2 regions of the Arthrobacter sp. StoSoilB5 genome follow, and region 1 is predicted to be linked to the other one. Evidence: riboswitches for the same ligand, from Rfam matches in the RefSeq annotation. Region 1 holds a riboswitch; the other holds the start of a gene.

Region 1 (3,178 bases):
TTTTCCCGCAATAGGCGCAGCGATGGCTGTCGCGGCGAAGGACGCCGCGTCGGCTCACCGCGGTGATCCTGTTGTACCGGGGACGGATGTAGCGATTGAGAAGGATCACGGAAGGTCTTCCGAGAATCTCCTGTGGCCCGACGACAGGCTCGTCGCCTTCGGCCACTACGCTAGCTTTTCCAGTCAGCACAAGGACCAGCGCCCGGCGGAAGGTTACTACCGCCAGCGGTTCATATCCAGCATTCAGAACGAGTGTGCGCATGCACGTACCTCTTCACGGCCGCACCCGTCAGGGGCACGAGGGCCGGCTGCCCTCTGCTTGTACGGGCTGTGGATCGACAACACAAGGGTAAGCACTTATATGCCGTATCAACGAATTTTTCTGCCGTTTCGGCCGTGGTGTTGGCAAAAGTTCATGCACGGGACACCTTTTTGAGGCTAACCGACGGTGGTTAAAGCAGAACACCCCGCTGGCCTAAGCCTTGCGGGGTGTTCCGTGGAGTGTTTGATCAGCCGTTGACGCGGATGAAAACGGGGCCGGAGCCAACGTTCACGCTGAACAGTGCCGTAGTGGATCCGTTCCATCCACCGTGGACTGCCATGCCGTTGCCGACGTAAACAGCGATATGCGCCATTCCGCCGTAGCCACCGTTGGCGTAGTAGGCGAGGTCGCCGGGCTGGGCTTCAGCTGCACTGACCGTGCGGCCGAGGGAGAGGTAGCCGGCCGGCCAGTCGTGGAAGTGAATGCCGACGGCGGCCAGCGAGTTGGTCACCAGCATGGTGCAGTCCTGCGTGACGCCAAGCTGTGCGTAGGCCGCTGCGGCAATAGCTGCACCGAGACCACTGGAGGCCGCGGGCGCCTTGGCTGCGGGGGCAGTGTTGACTGCCAGAGTGGCGTTGCCGCCAGCAGCCGGCGCAGATTCCTTGGCCGGGGCCTTCTCGACCACAGGAGCGGGTGCTTCCACCGTGGTGACCACGGGGCGCTCGTAGGAGATGGCAACGCTCGAGTCGGCAGCAATGGTGGCCTGGGCAACCGTCTGCACGTCAAGGGCGGACGCGGATGTAGATTCGCGCTGGACATTGGTGTCCGCAGCATTTGCAGCCACGCCGCTGGTCAGGACAAGGCCCGATGCAGCTGCGATCACTGCTGCCTGACGGCCAACGCCACCGGCGTTGTCGCTGACAGCCTTTGCGATGACGGCAAGTGAGCTGGTCTTGGGGGCCTCAGCTCGATGCCGTGCAACCTTGTTTGCACTGGTCATGATTACTCTCTTTTCGTATCCGCGCACGCTGGGGTCGCACGCGGGTTATGGGCGGCCAGCACATGGGGGGCATGCTGGCTTACCCCGAATGGGATTTTCCTAGCGGAGGGTGAAGAACGAGGATGTGCCGGTGGAGGCCACGGAGTGCAGCAGGGTGCCCTGGCTGGGGTTCAGCGCGCTGATCATCATGCCGTTGCCGACGTAGATGCCAACATGGGCTCCGCCGTTCTGCATGACGAGGTCGCCGGGAGCTGGCGTGCTGGTGGGCGTCATGACCGTCCAGGCATTGACGCGGGGGATGCTGATGCCGGCCTGGGCGTAAACCCACTGGGTGAATCCGGAGCAGTCCCAACCATTGGGGGAAGTGCCGCCCCAAACGTAGGGGTGGCCGATGCCGGTGTAGGCAATGGCTGCGAGTCCGGAGGCTGCCGCGCTGGAAGCGGAATCCTTGGCCGTGGAGGACAGGGCAGAGAGTGCGCCGTTCGCCTGGCTATCGCTAGTCTGCGTGCGCTGGGAGGCCCGCTGAACCTTGGGGGCTTCCTTGGTGGCCACTACCGGGCTCTCGAAGGAAACGGTTGCGGTGGGCTCGGCGGTGACAACTGCGGTGGCTACCAACTGCTGGGTGCTGGAGCTTTCCGACTTGGAAACGTCGGTATCTGCGGCCTGGGCCGGGAGTCCGACGCTGAGAACGAGTCCAGAGGCTGCGGCCAGAACGGCGGCTTGGCGGCCTACGGTGCCTGCATTGGTTGAGACAGCCTTGGAAAGGTTGTTCAACGGGTTCGTACGAACCAATTCGGCGCGATGGCGCGCAGGGGTAGTGCGTGATGACACGAAGGTAGCCTCTCCCAATGCCTGCGAGGTGAGCTGTCGGATTCGGATGGGAGTCATCCGGCCGCGCGGCTTCCGGGAAGCTTTTGCGACTTAACCCCAAGGCCTTCTGATTCGAAGACCAAAATTGGTTCCCCCGCCCCTGCCAGACGATTTTTGCGAACGGACCTTGAGTGGTGGCAGAGCTAGGCAATCCACCCAAGTGCATCGGCCCCCTAAAAAGCCGATGCGCTTTAGACGGTACAACAGATATTCGTGAATGTCACATTCAGGTCACGGGGCGTGTCATCAATGCGAGAGAGCACCATCAACTAGCTCAGAGCCAACCCATGGGATCTACGACCTCGCCATTTACCTGGACCTCAAAATGGAGGTGGCAGCCGGTGGATGCGCCCGTGGTGCCGCTGAGCGCGACGGTATCGCCACGGTTGACGGTCTGGCCCACCTTGACGTTGAAGGACGACAGGTGGTTGTACGTGGTCTCGAGGCCGTTGCCGTGATCAACCACTACGCGGTTGCCTCCGCCATACTCATGCCAGCCCGCGAACGTGACCTTGCCTGCGGCTGCGGCGTGAACAGCGGTACCGCACTGGGCCACGAAGTCCTGGCCACGGTGGAAGTCACCCGTGCCGCCGGTGAGCGGGCTGACGCGATAGCCAAAGGGCGACGCCGTGACCAACTTGTCCAGTGGACTGCCCAAGGTGCCAAGTGAGGAGGCGCGCTGGATGCTGCCCGCAGACTGCGCGCTCAGCAGCTGCTTGAGCTTGCCGTCAGGATCGGCTGCGGTGGCGACCGCTGCGCGGCTGAAATCGATTTTGGCAGACGCTGCCGCAGAAACCTCGGGCTGGCTGCCACCGGGCACGGTCAGGGCCGCCTCAGTCTGACCGGACTCGGATGTGGCCATGACGGGGCTTGTGGCCGGCAGACCTACAGTCAGGGCAAGTCCGGTGGCGGCAAGCGCAACTCCGGCTTTCTGCCCGACACCACTGGCTGCGGCGAAGTCGGCTACCTGGCGCAATGGGCTCTTGCGGCGGCGCACCTGACGCGGGGTGTCGCGTGGCCGGATCTCCATTGCGGCGCGGGCTGGC
Region 2 (3,178 bases), 230 kb from region 1:
TCCCCGCCCTCGTTCCTGGAAGCGCAGGACCTTCAGGCTCGGGAGTTCGCGGGCCAGCCGTTCGGCAATTCTCAATGTGGTGTCAGTACTGGCGTTGTCGGCCACAGTGATCTGGAAGCTGTAAGGCAACGAGTCCACGAGATGCGCGTGCAGCCGGCGCAGGCTCCACTCGATGTGGCCTTCCTCGTTGAAGACGGGAACCGCGACGTCAAGGACGGGAACTGTTCCCCGGATGTTCACGGGAGACCGCCGCGACCGCTGTTGAGGCACGGCTGAAGCACCACAGTGCCCAGCGTGTGCAGCGTGCTGCACTGCGTTGCCCGCTGGATCTATGAGCGTCATGCATCCAGCATGCGGCCAGGGATTATGAGGGCCATAGGCAGCCGCTGTGATGTGACTGTGAAACGTGGAAAGCCTTGAAACGTGGAAAGCCTTCAAACGGGGAAACGGCCTGAACCGCGAAAACCGCCCCGGTTCCTGCCGGTCGCTTCAATAAACACTGCGAACGGCGGAAACGGGGCGGCAATCAGGCCCTGCACGATTGAGCCCGCTGGGGTGGGCTCAAGCCTGCTTCAGGGTTTGGCTTAGTACCAGTTGTTGGCCAAGTGGAAGGCAAGGGCGGCCGAGGGGGAGCCGTAGCGTTCCTTGATGTAGTTCAGGCCCCACTTGATCTGGGTCTGGTAGTTGGTCTCCCAGTCAGCGCCGGCAGTCGCCATCTTGGAAGCCGGCAATGACTGCACGATTCCGTAGGCGCCACTGGAGGCGTTGGTCGCGGTGGTCCGCCAGTTGGATTCCTTCTCCCACAGCGTGTTCAGCGCAGTCATTTCGCCCGGACCCCAGCCGTAGTTGGCGAGGATGCTGGCGGCGTACGCCTTGGCAGCTGCGGGATCGTCCACTGCCTTGGGGGCAGCTGCGGCGGCTGCGGCTGCAGCAGCGGCGGCATCTGCAGCCTGCTTGGCGGCTGCGTCAGCGGCAGCCTTCTCGGCGGCGGCTTGTGCGGCCGCTGCCTGGTCCGCGGCAGCCTTCTCAGCGGCGGCCTTCTCGGCGGCGGCTTGTGCGGCCGCTGCCTGGTCTGCGGCGGCCCTATCGGCGGCGCCCTTCTTGGCGGCAGCATCCAAGGAAGCTGAGATTTCCGCTGATTTGTTGCTGACCTGGGCGGTAGCCTGCGTCTCGGACGCCTGGCTCGTTTCCGGGAGGTTGAACGCAGCGTTTGCGGCCTGGCCGAGCGAGGCGACGCCCAAGGCGGCGGCAACGACTCCTGCAACAACGGACATCCGCTGCCCGGTCTTGCCACGGCGTGCAGCGTTCTTCAGAACGGTTTGCGACTTGGTCAGGGGAGCATTGTGTTCGTCACGGTGACGCGCGGAAGGGCGCGTCTGATCGTTGAATTCAGACATGTGTGATTACCTCTCAGCGCCTGCGGAGTTAGCTGTCGGGTTCGGATGAGGTCATCCGGCCGCGCGCGTAGCTGCGGCTTCACCCCAAGGGCAAGGAAAATACTGTGCCCGGAGACTCTGGGTCCCCCGTCTCTGCCTCGAATGAGAACGGAACTCCGGGAAGTGGCAGAGCTCGGCGCATCCCGGGTGTGGGGCCAGTTAGGGGCGACCCACCCTTTCGACGGTACAGGAGGTTTCGGCTTAAGTCACATTTAGGTAACAGAGATCACGATCACGGCGCGTCATGTTGCCCGATTCGTTATGCGCGTTCGTTTGAAACTGAGGGAAGCCGGAGGGCGAACTCAGTGCGTCCCGGCTTGGACGTAACTTCCACGCTTCCGCCGTGCGCTTGAACGATCGATTCGACAATGGACAAGCCCAATCCGGAGGTCCCCTCAGAGCCCGATCTTGCGGCGTCAGCCCGGGCAAATCGCGAGAAAATACGGCCTTGGAATTCGGGCGGAATGCCAGGCCCATCGTCAGTGACGGTGACCACCGCACTACCGTCAGCAGAGAGCATGACGCCTGTGACTACCGTGGTGCCGGGATCTGTGTGCTTGCGTGCGTTGGACAGCAGATTGGCCAACACTTGATGCAGTTGGGTTGCGTCACCGCGCACCGTAATCGGTTCGTCAGGGAGCTGGAGCTTCCAGATATGGTCCGGTGCCATCACCTTTTCGTCGCTGACGGTCTCGATCACCAGCTGCGTCAGGTCCACATCCGTGACCTTCAACGGCTGGCCTTCGTCCAGGCGCGCCAACAGAAGCAGGTCCTCCACTAGCGTGGTCATCCGTTCCGATTGGCTCTGGACGCGTGCCAAGGATTTTCGTCCATCGTCGGTGAAGTTCTCGGTCATGCGTAGCAACTCTGTGTAGCCGCGGATGGCGGTCAGTGGCGTCCGGAGTTCGTGGGACGCGTCGGCCACAAATTGTCGGACCTTGGTTTCGCTTTCCTGCCGGGCTGCCAGCGCCCTGGCAACGTTGTTGAGCATTTGGTTCAAAGCGTGGCCAACGCTGCCCACTTCCGTTCCCGGATGGGAGGCCGACGGCGGTACGCGCACCGCAAGTGCCACGTCACCGGCGTCGAGGGGCAGCCGCGAGACTTTCGTCGCGACTTCCGAAAGCTGCTCCAGGGGCCGCATGGTCCTACGGATAATGACGGTACCCGCGAGTCCGATCAGTACCAGGCCGCCAAGAGAAACAAACACCATGGTCCATACCAGCGATGCCTCGGCGTTTTGCTTGTCAGCCAACGGCAGTCCCGTCACGATCACGTCGCCGTAGGCGGTCTCAACGGCCACCAGCCGGTAGTCGCCATTGGACAATGAGCGGTCCACAGGCAGATTGCCGCGGGGGAGTGACAGCAGGACCTGCTTGTCTTCGGCCGAGAGTGCGGCGCGCCGTCCGTTGGCATCTATGAGGCCCGAGTTGATGACGGTGGAACCATCGATCCTCGCGTTGAGGGTCCCGGCACCTTGGCCGCGGGCCTCCAGGGGATCTGGCCGGCCGCTTGAAGGAAAGTTCGACGGCGGCCTGCCGAAGTCATTCGCGCGGCTGGACGCCTGCTCCAACTGCTTATCGAGTTGCTTGTTGAAGTACATGTCCATGGAGGCATAGCTGACCACCCCGACTGCACCACAAATCGCCACCAGCAATGCCATTGCCACCAGGACCAGTCGCGTGCGCAGATGCCAGGTAGAGGGATTGAACCAGCTCCGCTGGGTCTTGCGGGCTACTCCTGAA

The links. A riboswitch is a leader RNA that binds a small molecule or an ion and turns the genes downstream of it on or off. The one in region 1 is predicted to bind cyclic di-AMP.
Region 2: another riboswitch for cyclic di-AMP. It lies ahead of LDN75_RS03760 (hypothetical protein); the one in region 1 lies ahead of LDN75_RS04760 (C40 family peptidase).

The regions. Positions count from the first base shown of each region.
Region 1 covers NZ_AP024646.1:1,006,220-1,009,397, reverse strand. Annotated here, with positions in the region: gene LDN75_RS04770 (HNH endonuclease) at 1-262, opposite strand, end outside; gene LDN75_RS04765 (NlpC/P60 family protein) at 510-1,262, opposite strand; gene LDN75_RS04760 (C40 family peptidase) at 1,362-2,093, opposite strand; cyclic di-AMP (ydaO/yuaA leader) riboswitch at 2,098-2,268, opposite strand; gene LDN75_RS04755 (M23 family metallopeptidase) at 2,407-3,178, opposite strand, start outside.
Region 2 covers NZ_AP024646.1:781,196-784,373, forward strand. Annotated here, with positions in the region: gene LDN75_RS03755 (glycosyltransferase) at 1-342, opposite strand, end outside; gene LDN75_RS03760 (hypothetical protein) at 585-1,397, opposite strand; cyclic di-AMP (ydaO/yuaA leader) riboswitch at 1,401-1,585, opposite strand; gene LDN75_RS03765 (HAMP domain-containing sensor histidine kinase) at 1,696-3,178, opposite strand, start outside.